4 regions of the Colwellia sp. F1 genome follow, and region 3 is predicted to be linked to each of the others. Evidence: predicted binding sites of a transcription regulator. Region 3 holds the regulator's gene; each other region holds the start of a gene.
The links. Region 3 encodes sigma-54, which starts transcription at its own class of promoters, with help from an activator protein. Its sites were predicted from a motif close to GTTGGCACGNNNNTNGNNT; they were not measured.

Region 1 (4,858 bases), on a different contig from region 3:
AAGGAATAAATTATAATGACAACCGAAATCAAAGTTCCGGTATTACCAGAATCAGTTGCAGATGCAACCGTTGCTACTTGGCATGTACAAGTAGGTGAAAAGTTTAGCCGTGATCAAATACTTGTAGATATTGAAACAGATAAAGTCGTTTTAGAAGTACCAGCAACGGCTGATGGCGTACTTAGTGAGATTACGCAAGTTGAAGGCGCCACTGTATTAGGTGACCAAGTAATTGGTTCATTCTCTTCAGGTGCAGCCACAGATGATGCATCAGCGTCCGATGCACCGAAAGCCGTTGCAGCTTCAAGTGAGGCCAGCAGTGCTAGCAAAGTGATTGATATTGTTGTACCTGTACTCCCTGAGTCAGTAGCAGACGCAACCATTGCGACCTGGCATGTAGCGGAAGGCGACAGCGTATCAGTTGATCAAAACCTTGTTGATATTGAAACAGACAAAGTTGTGCTAGAAGTAGTTGCGCAAGAAAATGGCGTAATAGGTAAAATTATCCATGCACAAGGCGATACCGTACTAGGCGACCAAAAAATTGGTGAGCTGAATGCGGGTGCAGCCGCTAGTACAACCGCAACAGCGACACCCGATGAAGCGCTTAGCTCAGACGAGTTAGCCAGCCCATCGGTTCGCCGTTTAATGACCGAAAAAGGTTTGTCTGCAGGCGATGTTACCGGCTCAGGTAAGGGCGGACGTATCTCTAAAGCAGACGTTGAAGCGGCAGTGGCAGCTAAGAATACAACAGTAGCACCTGCGAAAGCGGTTGCTGCACCTACAGCTGATTTAGGTGAGCGCAACCAAAAACGCGTACCGATGACGCGCTTACGTAAAACAATTGCCACACGTTTATTGGAAGCGAAAAATTCAACGGCGATGTTAACAACCTTTAACGAAGTTAACATGAAGCCAATTATGGATTTACGTAAACAATATAAAGACTTGTTCGAAAAAGCACATGATACACGTTTAGGTTTTATGTCTTTTTATGTTAAAGCGGTCACTGAAGCACTTAAACGCTTCCCAGCTGTGAATGCCTCAATTGATGGCGATGATATTGTTTATCATAACTTCTTTGATATCTCTATTGCTGTTTCTACACCGCGTGGCCTAGTTACACCTGTATTGCGTGATACAGATCAATTAAGCATGGCAGGTATTGAAAATGGCATACGTGATTTAGCAATTAAAGGTCGTGATGGTAAGCTTTCCATGGCAGACATGACGGGCGGTAACTTTACCATCACTAATGGCGGTGTATTTGGCTCATTACTGTCAACGCCAATCTTAAACTTACCGCAAGCCGCTATTTTAGGTATGCATAAGATTCAAGACAGACCGATGGCGGTTGATGGTAAAGTAGAAATACTGCCGATGATGTACTTAGCACTTTCTTATGATCATCGTTTAATTGATGGTAAAGAATCGGTTGGCTTCTTAGTAACCATTAAAGAATTATTAGAAGATCCTGCACGTTTACTTTTAGACGTTTAAGCTCGCTCTATACTGTCAAATTTAAAAAGCCGTGCTAATAATGAATTAGCACGGCTTTTTTGATCTTAAAATTTGTATTTTTGCATGTCTATGATATGCATGCACATTATTAATGCTTAGTTGCATCATAATGATACAAAATTATTCCATTTTTGGTGTTCTTTAGCACTTTTATAAAGTGGCTAGACACATGTTTTATATAACTTACTGTAATAAAAGCAATTAATATTTTTGGAGTAGAAGTTAACGCTGCTGGCATAGAAGTTGAATTATCGTGTTAACATTTCAGTTGTTAGCATTTTATGAAATCAAATAAATCAGTACCCAGCGTAAAAATATTACTTGTTAATCAAAAAATTGAACAGGACCCAGCGCTAACACGTGTGCTTAATCAAGCCAACTATAGCGTTGAGTGCATTAGCAACTCTCATATACCGTTACTTAAACAGGTTGAGTTATCAAAGCCTGATATTCTTGTTATCACTATAAAATCACCTGATATACCTATGCTAGAGAGCTTAAATCATCTTAGCCGCTCAGCACCAAAACCGATAGTACTGTTCTGCGAAAAAGAAGCGCAAGTAACAATAACCCAATTAGTAAAGTCAGGCGTGAGTGCCTATATAATCGGGACTATCGATAATACGCGAGTAAGCTCTATTATTGATATCGCCGTTGCGCGGTTTAAAGAATATCAACGTTTAAAAGACGAGCTTAGCTTAACAAAACAAAAATTAGCCTCGCACAATGTTATTGAAAAGGCGAAGTTATGGTTAATGACAAGTCGCAATTTATCTGAACATGATGCGTATCACTTTATTCGTAAAACCGCGATGGATAATAGCCAAAAGGTTGAAGATGTCGCGACAAACTTGCTTGCCATAGCAAAAATGTTTGAGAAATCGTAAATCAACTTTAATGCAGTAATGCACTAAAAAGGGGAGAAGTGATTATTTTGTAGCATTTGATATTAAATGAATTACGTGTATTAAGAAAAGAACCTTGATTTTAAAGGTATTTAAGGATTTTTTTAAGTGGCACGAAACCTGCTTTATCTATAGTCAGTGAAGTTAATGATGTTAACTTCTTAAGCGACAATTGAAAACCTGTGTCAAATAGCCATGTATTTGGCAAACACAATATATGAAAACTAAAAAACTGCAACGGCGTAGTTTAAATTAGTTTGGCACCGAAGCCTGACACTCCCCAATTATTTGGCGCGGAGTGCCAGGCTTTTTTATTTTAAAAAATATCTAAAAGCAGTAATAAGGATAACAAATGAAAAGTTCAGTACACAAAGTAAAAAAGCAATTAAATCAGACTGTTTTAGCAATAACTATTGCTTTATCCATTACTAGCATAAGCCATTCAGTTCACGGCGCAGGCATAGGTTATCCAGAAAAAGAAGAATTAACATTCGGCTTTATTAAATTAACCGACATGGCCCCTATTGCCATAGCATATGAAAAAGGCTTTTTTGAAGATGAAGGCTTGTATGTCAGGGTTGAGGCGCAAGCAAACTGGAAGGTACTGCTCGATGGTGTTATTGATGGCCGTCTTGATGGTGCTCATATGCTCTCAGGTCAGCCGATTGCTGCTCATATAGGTTATGGTACTAAAGCTGAAATTATTACGCCATTCTCTATGGACTTAAATGGTAATGCGATAACTGTTTCTAATAACGTTTGGGAAGAAATGAAAGTTAATATTCCTAAACAAGCAGATGGCAAGCCAGTGCACCCTATTAAAGCCGATGCGCTAAAACCAGTGGTTGAAAAGTATTTAGATGCTGGGAAACCTTTCAATATGGCCATGGTATTTCCTGTTTCTACTCATAACTATGAGTTACGTTATTGGTTAGCTGCTGGGGGGATTCATCCTGGTTTCTATGCACCAGCTAAAGGAGACACATCAGGTCAATTAAATGCAGATGTTCTACTGTCAGTTACACCACCGCCACAAATGCCGGCAACGATGGAAGCAGGTACTATCTATGGTTATTCCGTAGGGGAACCTTGGAATCAACAAGCCGTATTTAAAGGTATTGGTGTACCTGTCGTTACCGACCATGAAATTTGGCGAAACAATCCAGAAAAAGTCTTTGGCGTTACAAAAACATTTTCAGAAAAATACCCCAACACAACTATTCGCCTAACTCGTGCATTGATCAGGGCAGCCAAATGGTTAGATGATAATAATGACGCTAACCGCCCCGAAGCCGTGAAAATTTTAGCTAAGTCTCATTATGTTGGTGCTGACCATAGTGTGATCGCTAACTCAATGACTGGTACGTTTGAATATGAAAAAGGCGACAAACGCTCGATGCCTGATTTTAATGTCTTTTTCCGTTATCACGCGACTTACCCATATTACTCCGACGCTATTTGGGCTTTAACGCAAATGCGTCGTTGGGGGCAAATTAGTGAGGATAAAACAGACGACTGGTATAAAGAAGTTGCCAAAAATGTTTATCGTCCTGACATTTATCGAGCCGCAGCTGAGTCGTTAATTGAGGAAAAATTAATGAGCGCCAGTGACTTTCCTAACTTTATTAATGAAGACGGTTTTAAAGATCCCCAAGCGCATTTTATCGATGGGATCCTTTATGACGGTAATAAACCTAATGAGTATATTAATAAGTTTGTTATTGGCTTAAAAGCTAACAATAAAATTTAACACGCACTTTGATTAACATCGGGAGAGAAAACAATGGCAACATTAATTCGTAAATTAGCTGGTAATAAGGTCAGTGTTCTTGATTGGTTCACAATTATGGGTGCTAACTTCTCAGCGCTCTTTATGCCTATTATTGGTATCGCTTGTTTTATTTTTATTTGGTCACTGTCAGCTAGCAGCATTGATACTTCATTAGGAAAGTTTCCAGGGCCTCAAGCGGTAGTTACGCAAATGGTTAACTTATATCAAGAGCATGTTGATGTAAGGGCTAAAGAGCAAGCGTTTATGGCACGGCAAGTACAGCGCAACAACGAAAGACTAGCCAGTGACCCAAGTTATGAAGTCAAAATTCGACGCTACACGGGCAAAGCAACATTTTTGGATCAAATCTTTACCAGTTTGATAACGGTGCTGGCCGGTTTTTCTTTAGCTGCGGCTATCGCTATCCCAATGGGGATTGGTATTGGTTTGAGTAAATCACTCAACCAAGCAATGAACCCCATCATTCAAATATTTAAACCCGTTTCGCCACTCGCTTGGTTGCCACTTGTGACTATGGTGGTGAGTGCTGTTTATGTTTCAGATGACCCAATATTTTCAAAATCTTTTATTACCTCAGTAATTACGGTCACCTTATGTTGTATATGGCCAATGGTTATTCAAACAGCAGTCGGGGTTGGGT
Region 2 (4,858 bases), on a different contig from region 3:
ATCATCTTCAATTGAAAGGTCGTCTAAATCATCTAAATCACCTAAATCGTCTAAATCGTCTAGGGTGTCGTCATCTAAATGTATTACGTCGCTTTCATCTTCTGCAAGAAGTTCTGCAGATAACTCATCATCTAACGATAATTCATCATCTAATGATAATTCATCATCTAACGATAATTCGTCATCTAATGACAATTCGTCATCTACGGAAAGTTCATCAGGCGTTGGTGCGTTAGCTGTTACATTTTCTTGTTTATCTTCATCTTTCGCGGCTTTCTTTGTTTTTGCTGGAGGGCTCACTGGCTTTTTGTCTGATTGGCGACGTTTGAGGACAAAAGCGGCCGCAAGAAGAATTAAAACCGCGGGTAATATGGCCATCAACACAATAAACCAAGTATTCGTAAAGATATTATTTTTCGTTAGTTTTAATTGTTCTTTTTCTAATAGTAACTCTTGCTCTCTCGCTTGGGCTTTAGCAAGTAGGGCCTGCTGTAATTGGATCATATCATCCATTTGCAACTTAACTTCTTTACTTTTAGCAACCTCTTCTTGCATTTTATCTAATTGATTGTTAAAAGATGATAAACGTTGACGCAATGCTTCATTTTCTTTTAAAAGCGCTTGCAAACCACCGATAGAGTCCAAAATATCACTTTGAATATTTTCTAAGCGTCTTTGTTGTTCAGTGTCTATTTTTGCTAATTTATCGTTTATTTCAACTTTGACTGTGTCTAGATCTTGCTTATTAACTTTTTGGTTAGTGTATTTCGACTGTTTACCTTTGCTGCCAGTTTGGTTGCTTTGCCATGCTTTGTCATCAGCATTTGACTTTTGCTTTGCTTCGTTGGCATCTACTAACATCATTTGTTTAAAGGAAGGAATTGTTAGATATTGGCCGTCAACTAAGTGATTTAAATTTCCGTCGACAAACGCATTTGGATTGAGTTGATACAGTGCTTGCATGACCTGATACACACTCAAACGGTTATCAGGTCTAACTTTCAACGCTATATTCCACAAGGTGTCGCGCTTAGTGATAGGGCCATAACGTTCATACCGATACTCGTCTGAGCCTTTAGGGCCAAGCATACGAACACCACTTTGTTCTGCTTGGGCAGCCTTTACAGCTAAAGGAAAACCTATATATAACACACTAGCCATCATACTAGCGCCTAATAAACTGGTTATGGATATACTAAGAACAACCTGCCTAAGGCGCAGGCTTATTAATTTTGGCATCAAAGTTTTCCTAGTTATTGTTTTTACAAAGTGGTTATTGGTCAGAAATTTGACAATAACCACAGTAAAGTTATCGCCAACCTTTAAAACGAAGCAAAATTTGTTCCACTTTAATGTTGGAAATTATTATTTATAACATTAATTAACAGTGGGGTTAAGTAATGTAGCTTACGTTTATACCAAAGACGTCATACAATATATTAACAATCATACCAAATTCAAAAGAAATATCTCATTATTTTAAGGAGATAAAACAAAAAACTCGCCATTAACAGATTATATAAAATGTTAACAGCGAGTTTTATTTTCTCATTACTCTTATAACGACCTAAACTTAATATAGAGTGAAATCACTGTAAATTAAGTCGGCTAGGTTAAGCCAGCTAGGTATTACGAACTGAGGTGCTCTTTCACGAGTAATTCAGCTATTTGCACACTATTGGTGGCAGCACCTTTACGAGTATTATCTGCTACAACCCATAAGTTTATGCCATTTGGGTGTGTGATATCTTCACGAATACGACCAACATAAGTATCATCTTTGCCGCTTGCATTGCCTATTTGTGTTGGGAAATCTTCGTCATTTTCACATAAAACAATACCAGCAGCATCTTTTAGTAGCGCTTTAACTTCTTCAACAGAAATTTGACTGCGTGTTTCAATGTGTAACGCTTCGGCATGGCCATAAAATACTGGGACACGAACAGCAGTAGGGTTTACCAACACCTGGTCGTCGCCAAATATTTTTGTTGTTTCCCACACCATTTTCATTTCTTCTTTAGTGTAGCCATTATCAAGAAACACATCAATTTGAGGAATAACATTAAAGGCAATTTGACGTGAAAAGTTTTTCGGTTCAGCCGGCTTACCTTGTAACAAATCAGCTGTTTGTTTGGCTAATTCGTCCATTGATTCTTTACCACCACCAGACACTGATTGATAAGTACACACGTTGATACGGTCAATACCTACCGCATCTTGAATAGGCTTTAACGCTACTAACATTTGAATTGTTGAACAGTTAGGGTTAGCAATAATGTTACGGTTTCTGTATTCAGCTAAGGCATGTGGGTTTACTTCTGGAATCACTAAGGGAATATCGTTGTCGTAGCGAAACTCAGAGGTATTATCAATAACAATACAGCCTGCTTCACCCGCAAGTGGCGCAAACTTAGCTGACGTTGCACCACCAGCTGAGAAAAAGCCTATTTGTGCTAAGCTCCAGTCAAAGTTATCTGCGTCAAGCACTTCAATACTTTCACCATTAAATTCAATAAACTCACCTGCAGACCGAGCACTGGCTAATGGGTATAGTTTATTAATTGGAAAATCTCTTTGCTCTAAAATTTCCATAATGGTTTTACCAACTAGCCCTGTTGCGCCAAGTATGCATACGTCAAATTTCTGTGCCATCTTCTCTCTCTTTATTCGTTAATTTAGCTAGACTAAATGCTAGTTATTTTGTGTTAAACCCTAAACGATGTGGCACATCGCTTGGGGTGTCAGATAACAAGGCGACTTGAACAGCTGAAAACTCCCGTCTTATCGGGTAGTTTTTTCTTAAGTTATCAAAACCTTGACTTGATAATTGTTGACGAAATATTGCATCATCTCGTCTCACATCGTAAACCAGTTTAACTAATTGGTTTAGCGAAATCGCATTAAACGCTTGGTTTAATGTTACCGCTGAAATATTAGCCGAAGGTAAAAAATCAGCTAACTGGTGTTTACATTCAACACGACTGTTTTTATGCCGGTTAATATGTTGACATAATGCCTGATAAAGCATTTCTGTGCCACGAGCTTTTCCTTCTAAGCTATAACCCGCTATATGCGCAGTTGCTATTTCAGTATACGCAATAAGCGGTGTTAGTATGTCAGGCTCACCTTCCCACACATCGAGTACAAGCTTCACCCCATGACCACGTTTTTTCAATGATAACAGTGCGTTATTGTCAATAACTTCACCACGACAAGTACTGATTAAAATTTGCTTGTCTGTTAATTGACTTAAACGTTCTTCGTTAAGTAGGTGATAGGTAGGGTAATCCCCTTCTATCACCTTAGGTACATGTAAAGAAATAATATCACAACTAAGCACTTCTGCTAATGAAGAGAACTGCCTTTTATCTGCTTTATTTTGTGCTAATAGCGGATCATGAATTTTATATGACATTCCTAATGCTGTGAGTTTTTCACTGAGTCGTGTACCTGTGTTACCACCGCCAACAATACCCACAGTAAGTTGGCTTAAGTCTAACAAGTAACGCTCGGCTAAAACAACTAAGCTACTAATAACATACTCAGCAACAGAGATAGCATTACAGCCGGGAGCCGCATGAAAAGTAATGTTTCGTTTGTCCAGATAATTGTGATCAATATGATCGGTACCTATGGTGGCCGTACCAACAAAACTGAGGTTTTTATTGGCTTTTAACAGTGTTTCATTGACCTGGGTAATAGAGCGCACTAGCAACACATCAGCATCGGCTACTTCTTTAGCTTGCAAATCTCGTCCTGAAAAAGGAATTAAATCACCTGCTTGGCAAAAATCACTAAAAAATTCTTTTGCGTAAGGCATGTTTTCATCAAAAAATATTTTCATTAAGTTTACATCAATAAAATCAGGATATTAGCAGTATTATTAAGCGTTACTTTTGTGCACACTGGTGACTTTGGTCGTTATAAAATAACATGCTGTGGTGAGGATAGTGATCAAAAGTCATATTAGATAAAGTACCTAATATGACTCAATTTAAAACACTAAACGGTTATTACTTTTGATATTTTTTCATTACTAAGGTGGCGTTAGTACCACCAAAACCAAAGCTATTTGACATCACTAAGTTAAGCTCAGCATCACGCTTTTCTGTCACTATATCTAAACCTTTCGCTTGCTCGTCTAGGTTATCAACATTGATAGACGGGGCAACAAAGTTATTTTCCATCATTAAAATTGAGTATATTGCCTCATGAACTCCAGCCGCACCGAGTGCATGTCCCGTCATAGCTTTTGTTGCGCTGATCGCTGGTGATTTTTCACCAAATAGCGTTTGAATAGCACCTAACTCTTTTACATCACCCACTGGGGTTGAGGTACCATGAGTATTTAAGTAATCAATATTACCCTCAACACCTTGCATGGCTTGTTCCATACAACGCACTGCACCTTCACCACTTGGGGCTACCATGTCATAACCGTCTGATGTTGCGCCATAGCCAACTATTTCTGCATAAATATGGGCACCACGAGCCAATGCATGCTCTAATTCCTCAACGACAACCATACCGCCGCCGCCAGAAATAACAAAACCATCACGGTCAGCATCATAAGTACGTGAAGCCAATTCAGGCGTGTCATTGCGCCCTGCTGATAAAGCCCCCATACCATCAAACATCATTGCTAATGACCAATCTACTTCTTCACCACCGCCTGCAAATACAATGTCTTGTTTGCCTAATTGAATCAGTTCCATTGCATGACCAATACAATGTGCACTCGTTGCACAAGCTGAGCTAATAGAATAGTTAACACCTTTAATTTTAAAAGGAGTTGCTAAACAAGCTGAAACTGTACTACTCATGGTTTTAGGCACAGCGTATGGACCTACACGACGAA
Region 3 (4,858 bases):
CTCAATGCTTTTTTTTATATCTCGATGATGCGTTTGTACATTTTTTTGTTCTTTGATAAAGTTTCTTGCTAATAATTCAGCAATATAAACCGAGCGGTGCTTGCCGCCTGTACAACCAATAGCAATAGTAACATAACTACGGTTATTGCGCTCTAAGTGAGGCAACCAAGTCATCATAAAGCTATTAACTTGCCAAATAAATTTAGTGACAATGGGCTGGCTGGCAAGAAAGTCTATTACTGGTTGCTCTAAGCCAGTATAGGGTTTTAACTCTTTTTCCCAATGTGGGTTAGGGAGGAAGCGCACATCAAATACATAGTCAGCATCGGCTGGAATACCGTGTTTAAAGCCAAATGATTCAAAAACAAGCACCATATTACCCGTTTTTTTGCCCAGTATGCGCTCGCGCACTAAATCAGCTAATTGGTGTGGGCTTAATTCGCTGGTGTTAATGTATAAGTCAGCATTGATTGAAATTGGTGTTAACAATTCTTTTTCTAGTGCTATGGCTTGGTCTAAGGCGATATTATTTTTGATCAGTGGGTGCAACCGTCTGGTTTCACTGAACCGTCGAATCAGATCGTTATCATCGGCATCTAAAAATAAGGTGGTAACATCAACGGCATTGGGTAAATATTCAATGATTTCTTCTATATCTTGCGGGTTGTTAGGTAAGTTTCGCACGTCTAGACTTACGGCGACATTTTCATAATCATTAATCACGGTGTGCGTTAATGCTGGCAGTAAATTTACGGGAATATTGTCAACACAATAATAACCTAAATCTTCTAATACTCTTAATGCTACAGACTTACCTGAGCCAGAGCGACCACTAACAATTATAAGCTTCATATATTAAATCTCAATTGCGGATAAAAAAAGTCGAGAAACGAGGGTGTTACAAGTTGTCACTTTGCTTGTTTAAAATTTAAATGGCTTGCTGAATCAGGTCAAACATTGCTTCTTGGTTTATACACTTGCGTACTTTTTTAGCTGTTTTACGATCGCTAAAAAGCTTTGCAATGCTTTGCAGTGTTTCTAAATGTTCCTGTGTGTTATTTTCAGGGACAAATAAACAAATAAATATATCAACTGGCTGGTTGTCAATAGCGTCAAAATCAATGGCTTGTTCAGTGGTTAAAAAAACAGCAACCGCTTTGTCTGTATTACTGAGCCTAGCATGAGGAATGGCAATGCCGTTACCAATACCTGTGCTGCCCATTTTTTCTCGGCTCAGTAAGCTATCTAATAGATCGGTTGGATTTACATTGCCTAATTCCTGGGCAGCAAGCTGACATATTTTTTCAAGTAAGCGTTTTTTACTGCGAACTGGTACTGCACATTGCGTGCAGTCCAGTGTTAAGATATTTTGTAGTGTCATAATAATTTAAGTGGTGGCGCTAAGCTAATGTTGGGTTATTTTGCCTTTATATTTGAGTATCTGGCGGTCGAGTTTATCAACCAAATTATCTATTGAACTATACATGTCGGTATTCACCGCAGAGGCATGAATTTCATTACCTTTTAAATGCACTGTGGCTTCTGCTTTTTGATCTAACTTCTCTACCGTTAATACTACGTAAACATTAGTAATATGGTCAAAGTGACGCTCTAACTTGGCTAGCTTTGTTTCAACATAGTTGCGTAATGATGAAGTGATATCTACATGATGGCCCGTAAGATTAATTTGCATAAGTATGATCCTTCTTTAGTTCAATTAAAAATAAAGTTACTGATTATAGTAAACTTTTACGTTGGTTCGACGGTGGAATAGCTAAAGACTCTCGATACTTAGCTATTGTGCGCCTAGCAACGTTAATACCCTGCTCGGCTAGTAAATCAGCCATTTTACTATCACTTAGCGGTTTAGCAGGTATTTCCGCTAAAATGAACTTTTTAATTAACGATCGAATAGCAGTAGACGAACATTCACCGCCATTTTCAGTGCTAACATGGCTTGAAAAAAAATATTTTAATTCAAAAATACCTCGTGGCGTATGCATATACTTCTGTGTTGTTACACGAGAAATTGTAGACTCATGCATATCGACCGCTTCAGCGATATCATTTAAAACCATTGGCCGCATTGCTTCTTCACCATGTTCTAAAAAGCCTTGTTGGCGTTGTACAATACAGTTTGATACTTTGAGTAAAGTGTCGTTGCGTGATTCTAAACTTTTGATAAACCACTTGGCTTCTTGTAAATTAGCGCGAATAAATTGGCCGTCGTTACTCGATGACTTTGTTGTTTTAGTCATGGCGGCATATTGTTGATTGACTGACAGCTTAGGAGCGCTATCAGGGTTTAACTCAACCACCCAGCGGCCATTTTTTTTCTCTACGGAAACGTCAGGAATCACGTATTGATCATCGCTTTTATCAATCACATCACCAGGGCGAGGGTTTAAACTTTGAATTAACCGCATCACTTCACGTAAGTCATCCTCTTTCAGCCGTGTTTTACGCATGAGTTGACGGTAATCACGGCTACCCAGTAAATCAATATGCTCTCTGATAATTAATTTGCTTTCTGTTAAGTAAGGAGTGTCAGAACTAAACTGGTTTAATTGAATTAGTAAACAGTCAGCAATCGACGGCGCGGCAACCCCTATAGGATCAAATACATTAATACGTTTTAGAACGGCTTCTACTTCATCAAGCTCTAGCCCTTCAATCCCGACACTCTCTAAAATATCTTCACTTGAAACCGTTAAGTAACCTGCATCGTCTACAGCTTCAATAATTGCTATGGCAATGGCTCTATCGGTTTCAGAAAAAGGCGTTAACTCCATTTGCCATAAAAGGTGATCTTGAATTGAGTCAGTTGTTTCACCTTGATAGGTGTAATCTTCTCCTGGGCTACTAATAGCACCAGTGTTTGAGGTGCCGGCACTGTAGCTTTCTTCCCAAGTTGTATCTATGTTTAACTCTTCAGGAATATCACTTTTTTCCATGGCTTCTGTCGTACTAATTTCATCAATGCTTGCCGATGGTTCTTCACTGGTCGTTGTTTCAGCTGTGGCTGAAAAGGCCTCTTCAAGTCTCTCTGAACTATCGTTAGCGCTATTTTCCGTATCAGCGCTAGATCTGTCTTGTTCACTTATTTCAAGTAGAGGGTTGCTTTCAAGTACTTCTTGTATTTCTTGCTGAAGCTCTAACGTAGACAGCTGCAACAGCTTGATCGCTTGTTGCAGTTGCGGTGTCATCGTTAATTGCTGTCCTATTCGGAGTTGCAGAGTTGGGCGCATCTACTTTTTTTACTTCCTATTAATAAATATTGCTAACATTATGATAACTAATTTAAAAATTACTTTTAGTCACTTAAGGTTAGTATAGCCTAAGTGAGTTCAGTATAGCCAAAGTTCTCATGCTTAAGTTAACTATAGCGTGAATTGTTCGCCTAGGTATACATCTCTTACCGTTTGATTCGCAAGAATTTGATCAGAGTCACCTTCAGCAATTATTTCACCATGACTAACAATATATGCATGTTCACATACATCAAGTGTTTCACGCACATTATGATCAGTAATTAATATACCAATACCGCGATTTTTAAGGTGAATAATTATTTTTTTTATATCACCAACAGAAATTGGGTCAACACCTGCAAAGGGCTCATCAAGTAGAATGAACTCAGGATCAGCGGCCAATGCCCTTGCTATTTCTACCCGTCTTCGTTCACCACCTGACAGGCTCATACCCAAGTTGTCTTTAATGTGACTAATACTAAACTCTTCTAGTAGTTGTTCTAGTTTACTTTGCCTTTCGTGTTCATTAAGGCCCTTGCGAGTTTGCAAAATAGCCATAATATTATCAGTAACTGTGAGCTTTCTAAATATCGAGGCTTCTTGGGGTAAATAGCCTATGCCACGTCTTGCTCGTTCATGCATAGGAGCAAGGGTAACGTCTTCATCGTTGAGTATAATTTGGCCGTTGTCATTTGGAACTAAACCGACAATCATATAGAAAGACGTTGTTTTTCCAGCGCCATTAGGGCCTAGCAAACCAACAATTTGGCCAGCACTTACAGCTAAACTAACGCGCTTAACGACTTTTTTATTTTTATAAGACTTTGATAAATTTTGAGCTATCAAGGTTGATTTGCTCGATATATCGTCAGCTTTATGGTTTGTTACTGTCATTGTTTTTCTTATCTTGTTGGGCTTTTATTTGAGCAGGCTGTAAAATAGTGGTTACCGATTCATTTTGACCACTAATCGCTTCTAATTTTTCACTTAATGTGTTGTAAGTAATTGTTTCACCAGTAACTTTGCTACCAGCTTGCTTAACTTGTGCGTTACCTGAAATAGTAATGATGTATTGATCTGGTTGATATTTTATTTCATTTGCTTGCAAGCTAATTAAGCTCCCGTCTTCTAATTCTTGTTTGAAAATAGCGGGTTCACCTTTGGCAAGGTAGGTGTCATATTTTTCGTTAGTTGCCTCATCATGATGGCTATATACCTGAACAATATCAGCAACGATAGAAATAGAGCCTTGGCTGATATTTACGTCGTCTAAATAACTTGCTATTTTATTTTTTAAATCAGCAGATTGCCGCTTAGATTTTATGGTGATTTCTTGCGTAAGATCTTTTTTTGCAGCAGAAGCTGGTAGACCTAACGAGAGCAGTAGTGTGCTAAATAATAGCGCTTTGCTAAGGTTTTTAAGTGTCATGAAGGTATTAACTATTGTTTTTTTTGTAAATGGTACGCACATGTTCAGTTAAAGTCATCTGTTTAGTGTTTAAGTCAATGATCAAACCAGAGCCATACATGGTGAAGTCTTTACCTTGCACCATCACTGTTTGCTCTGAGCTGATAATATTAGTATTTAAATCAAGCTCTAAATATTT
Region 4 (4,858 bases), on a different contig from region 3:
AGTAACCCCCGCAATCATAAAGCCAGTAACCGTTAATGGGCCGTCTGGACTGGCAGCGTTATCTAGCACGTTACCGTTTAGGGTAGTATCTTCAGGGGTTGAGACCACTTCATCGCCATCAACAATATCCGATATTGGCGGCTCAATGGGTGGCTCAACTGGCGGCTGCTCTGCTGGTGGCTGCTCTGCTGGCGGCTGCTCTGCTGGCGGCTGCTCTGCTGGCGGCTGCTCTGCTGGCGGCTGCTCTGCTGGCGGTTGCTCTGCTGGCGGTTGCTCTGCTGGCGGTTGCTCTGCTGGTGGCTGCTCTGCTGGCGGCTGCTCTGCTGGCGGCTGCTCTGCTGGTGGCTGCTCTGCTGGCGGCTGCTCTGCTGGTGGCTGCTCTGCTGGTGGCTGCTCTGCTGGCGGTTGCTCTGCTGGCGGCTGCTCTGCTGGCGGCTGCTCTGCTGGCGGTTGCTCTGCTGGCGGTTGCTCTGCTGGCGGTTGCTCTGTTGGTGGCTGCTCTGGCTCTGTAGCTTGGGTTTGCTGATCATTATTATTCAGTATAAAATTAACCGGTAAAGGAGATAAGCCATTTTGCTCTACCGTATCATACCCAGCCTGCGCTAGTGTTTCGTCACCCGTCCTATTTACTGTAACAAAGCTGGTGCCTTCATTAGCAACAATACCTCCAGCTGCAGTTTCTGGAAGATCTGCGTCATCTCCAGCAGCAATTAAGTCTTGAATTGCGGCAATTTCATCTTGGAGGTCATTTAGATCGTTAGCAGTGTTTAGCGCCTCAGTATTGCTAGCAATTACTTCAATTTGGACAGTATTTCCCTCACCTACAATACTGTATACCCTTTGCTGGCTTCCATCTGCAAAGGCTAGCGTAACTTCACTATCTTTGTTCAAAGTTAGAACAGCGCCTTGTTCAATAATATCACCAACCTTTACCAGTGTACCGACTGCCAAATTCTGATGAACATCGCCAGTAACATTGATAATTTTTGCATTTGCTGGGGTAGTATAGTTTTCCATGACAACCTTCCTAATAATTTGGCTTACCTCATTGACTCTAAGATATATAAACTGAAGTGGAGAGACAATAAGGCAACAAACAAAAAACTCATAAAGATTTTATGTATTAACCTCTTATGGGCTAATTAGCTCATAATGTCAATAATATGGGTAAGGTTAATAAATAGAAAGTTATTACAAGTTTTTACAGTCATGCCGTAGCCGTAAACAATAATAGCGGTACCGAACGATACCGCCTTAGCTCAACAACAACTCAATAAACACTACTTAATTTTACTGAAAGAACGAGCGGTTAAGCTAAGTAGCGCCAGCGCAAAAATAGCGAGTGTTGAAGGCTCTGGAACAGGTGTGACAACAGATTTAAAGACGTAATTTATATTTTGACCTAAAACGGCACGATCATTAATCCATGCAGAATAATCAGCAAACTGGTCGTAGAGTTCATCACCATTTGCATCGGCTGTCAGGTCTTCTTCGAGGATTGTTAGACTAAAAAGATTACCGTCGTACCATGCCTTATGATTAACGATGGCTGCACCTACATGCGCTTGAGCGGAATCAACAAATAAACGATCAGCAAAAGCTGAAATAGCAAAGGTGCTACTACTATCTTGAAAAATAAATGCCGCAGCCTCTAAACCATTATAAGGCTTAGCAAAGTCGCCTGTAACAAGGTCGCCATTCGCATCATTCCACTTAGGCCCAGAAGCTAAATCATAATGACCAACATATTCCCAAAAAAGCCCTGATTCATTCGTATCCTCATATAACTCACCAATAATTAAACCGGCATTTGCTTTTCCTGCCACACCAAGTGCAAGCACAAATAAACAAACGGACAATACATTTATAATTTTAGAACTCATACTACTTCCTTAAGCCCAAAAAGGGTCAAAATTTAATTCTATATACTAGGTATATCTTACTAATAGAGATAAAGCAATATTAGTGCCAACAGATAAAATCCCTTAGATTTCAGCAAGAAAAGAAAAAATATTACTATTGGTTTTAACGGATGTAAAAGAACATGACAGAAACACCGTTTTAGTTTACTCAAAGTACCTAAATAAAAGCCCACCCAAGAAAAAACACTTTTAACTCACAAGTAAGAAACATTATTTACCTTTTTGTTACATAGTCTATCGCAAACTCAACAAAGCGAGCTAATATTGATTGACTTAGCGTAAAGTATCTGGACGATTATGCCGCCTACCTATTGATTAAATGACCAAAACAGTTTTTAAGCCGCATAAACACTAGTGATATATTTCTCGCTGATAAATGATGCGGTCGTTGCCGCGAAATAGGCCAAAGGTGGCGACCGCGCTTGGTTTGTCAGTAAATGTTTTTGTGCTAACGCCATCCCAGTGCCAATTATACAGAAGCCAAGCAGGTGCAGCATCGTAAGTTAAGCGAATTTGCCCTCGAGAGCCATCATTCGGTTTACCTATTTGCAATTCCGCTAAACCGAGTATAAAGTTGCCATTATCAGAAATAGGCGTTAAATCAATGCCTGATAAAGGCTCGTTTAAATCATTTAAGGTTAATGAATAGTTATCAACATCATCTCCATCAAAAGTAGTACAGTTATTATCAAGTGTATTAGTTAAGAATTTGCTGCCGTCCCAATATTGAATAGCCATAGATATCGGTAAATCACTGGTTTCAGGACCAAAAGCATTGTCAATATTCCAACGACCAAAACGAAGGTCTACCCCTGTGGGCGAAACAGTATTTGAGGAAGGTATGTCATCTGCCAAAGACACACTAGCATTCACACCATCAGAGTCTTGTATTGAGTCGATCACAATACCGTAATCCATAGTAAAAGGGTCAACTTGTGAGTTAGCATTTTTTGTATAAGAAAATGTATCTGTCGATTTAAAAGTATATTTCATCACCCCTAAATTGAGTGAATCTAACATAGCGGTATCCTCAGAAAAAGTTGGCGAGACAGCCATTTTAGGGGGATCAACAATGCTGTTATCGGTTAGATCTAGCCCATTTTTACTATTATCTACAAGAGGAAAAGTACGTTTAATATCACTATAAGCTAGTTTTTGATAGCCTGTTTCAGTGTAATTTCTTGTGGTTATACCATCAGCATTTTTAGCGGTTATGAGTAATTCAGGGGGATTAAAATAAGTGAATGGCTGACCAATATAAGTAAAGTCTGTCGCGCCTGTGGTACAGGTATTACCAAATGAGTTGTTTGTTATAGCTACATCAAAATGATGCGGTATAAAACGACCAACGTAAGGCTCACTTCCTGTAACATCGCCTGCGCCTAAATAACTATTACTGGTTAAGTTAACCGCAAAGTTCACTATACCTACTTCGCTGTAAGTCATATTATTGGTGGCCACACCTTCAATAAAGTTGTCAACGTTGGCATTCGTTAAGTTTCCTTCTGCACCAGCTAGTGGGGCATACAGGCTAGTTGTTATGGTCGCTTTTTCTGGCGTTATTTCATTACCAAAGTTGATGGTTGCCGGGTTATTAGATAAATTAGCGCCAAAATCAGGGATGCCATCGTTGTTGTTGTCATCTTCAGCTTGCCACTGAACCGCTGTTAAAATGGTCGTGAAGTCGTCACCTGCGGCAATAAATTTATCATCTGTTGCAGTTTGTGCTTTTGGGTTATCCACTACGTCAACATAAAAACCTAGCGGGCGTACGACAAAATTATTTGAAGAGCCAAGCATAAAATTACCAGAAGGCTCGCCATTTTCATCAGGGATATTGTAGCGCGCATGTAATTGAATTTTACCTGCGTCAGCGTAAGTTAAAATAAAGGGTCCACTGTCCACAGTATTATCACCAAAATCCAAGGAAACTGGGCTATAACTCAATACAGAGCCGCTATTTAAAGTAGCGATATTTGTGGTGGTACTTAGATTATTAATAGCAACATTATTGCCAGCACAAGCGATTGGGTCAACGCAAGTAGCTGCCATTTCAATGGCTGTCGTATTGACCAGTGCGGCTTGGCAGGCACCGGTCACCGAGTTTTTTTCAATCGCTTGCACCTTTAATGTACTGGCAAGAAAACCGGTATTAGAAGGTTTTCCTGATAATTGCATAGGAATTGGTCTACCTTCATTATCAGAATAAAAGGCAAAACCTGACTCGGCAAAAACCACATCACAGCTGGTAGATACTCCATTTTTACAAGTATAGGCTTGGTCTATACTTAACGTTGCCGCACCAACCTCAGTATATGAGAACTGAGTTACTGCACTGCCACCAGAAAAAGTAATCGCTTGATCAAACACACCATCAACTAATAGGTTCACCCCCGTTGCACTGTCTATTAATGTAGAGCAAGTAGCGTCAGCGCAAGCTTTTATCATAATACTTTCAGCTTCGCAGGTTAGCCCTTGGCCATCGTGAGTAATTTCAAAATGGTCAATCACTTCTTCACAAGCATGAGTTTCATTTTGAATATCAATAAGCTCTGATTGAGTTAACGCGCCCTGATACATGCGCACTTCATCAATTGCCCCTGTAAACCTATTAGCTGTTTCGCCTGAATCAGACTCACCGCCAATAGTGGCAATACCTGCATCAACGCCCCAGTTTCCGGTATAGGTATGGCTAATTCCGCCCCCTGTGACTGTTTGTGCTACGCCATTAACATAAATCTCTCGGGTTTTGCTTTCGCTGTTATGCACCGCCGCAACAAAAGTCCATGTATTAGCAGGAATAACACTGTTAAGCGTATCCACTGAAACAGGGTTGACGCCACGAGAATAAAACCGCAGTTTACCCGTGCCTGGGTCGCCTAAACTCAGCGCATAGCCTTGCGAATTATTTTCATCATCAGCGAAAATTCTAGATC

Region 1: a site for sigma-54 is predicted at 1,752-1,770, ahead of AC0UA9_RS14695 (ANTAR domain-containing response regulator). Genes of this name have one in related genera too.
Region 2: a site for sigma-54 is predicted at 1,331-1,349, ahead of AC0UA9_RS03680 (FimV/HubP family polar landmark protein). Genes of this name have one in related genera too.
Region 4: a site for sigma-54 is predicted at 1,955-1,973, ahead of AC0UA9_RS15815 (PEP-CTERM sorting domain-containing protein). Genes of this name have one in related genera too.

The regions. Positions count from the first base shown of each region.
Region 1 is NZ_JBWDLI010000017.1:8,660-13,517, forward strand. It holds gene odhB (2-oxoglutarate dehydrogenase complex dihydrolipoyllysine-residue succinyltransferase) at 16-1,500, shown strand; gene AC0UA9_RS14695 (ANTAR domain-containing response regulator) at 1,803-2,408, shown strand; gene AC0UA9_RS14700 (CmpA/NrtA family ABC transporter substrate-binding protein) at 2,779-4,176, shown strand; gene AC0UA9_RS14705 (ABC transporter permease) at 4,273-4,858, shown strand, end outside.
Region 2 is NZ_JBWDLI010000003.1:143,267-148,124, forward strand. It holds gene AC0UA9_RS03680 (FimV/HubP family polar landmark protein) at 1-1,239, opposite strand, end outside; gene AC0UA9_RS03685 (aspartate-semialdehyde dehydrogenase) at 1,630-2,652, opposite strand; gene AC0UA9_RS03690 (4-phosphoerythronate dehydrogenase) at 2,696-3,844, opposite strand; gene fabB (beta-ketoacyl-ACP synthase I) at 4,014-4,858, opposite strand, start outside.
Region 3 is NZ_JBWDLI010000015.1:67,704-72,561, reverse strand. It holds gene rapZ (RNase adapter RapZ) at 1-852, opposite strand, end outside; gene ptsN (PTS IIA-like nitrogen regulatory protein PtsN) at 929-1,381, opposite strand; gene hpf (ribosome hibernation promoting factor) at 1,406-1,693, opposite strand; gene AC0UA9_RS14065 (RNA polymerase factor sigma-54) at 1,737-3,248, opposite strand; gene lptB (LPS export ABC transporter ATP-binding protein) at 3,381-4,145, opposite strand; gene lptA (lipopolysaccharide transport periplasmic protein LptA) at 4,126-4,680, opposite strand; gene lptC (LPS export ABC transporter periplasmic protein LptC) at 4,688-4,858, opposite strand, start outside.
Region 4 is NZ_JBWDLI010000021.1:1-4,858, forward strand. It holds partial or broken gene AC0UA9_RS15810 (retention module-containing protein) at 1-1,017, opposite strand; gene AC0UA9_RS15815 (PEP-CTERM sorting domain-containing protein) at 1,281-1,883, opposite strand; gene AC0UA9_RS15820 (DUF6701 domain-containing protein) at 2,274-4,858, opposite strand, start outside.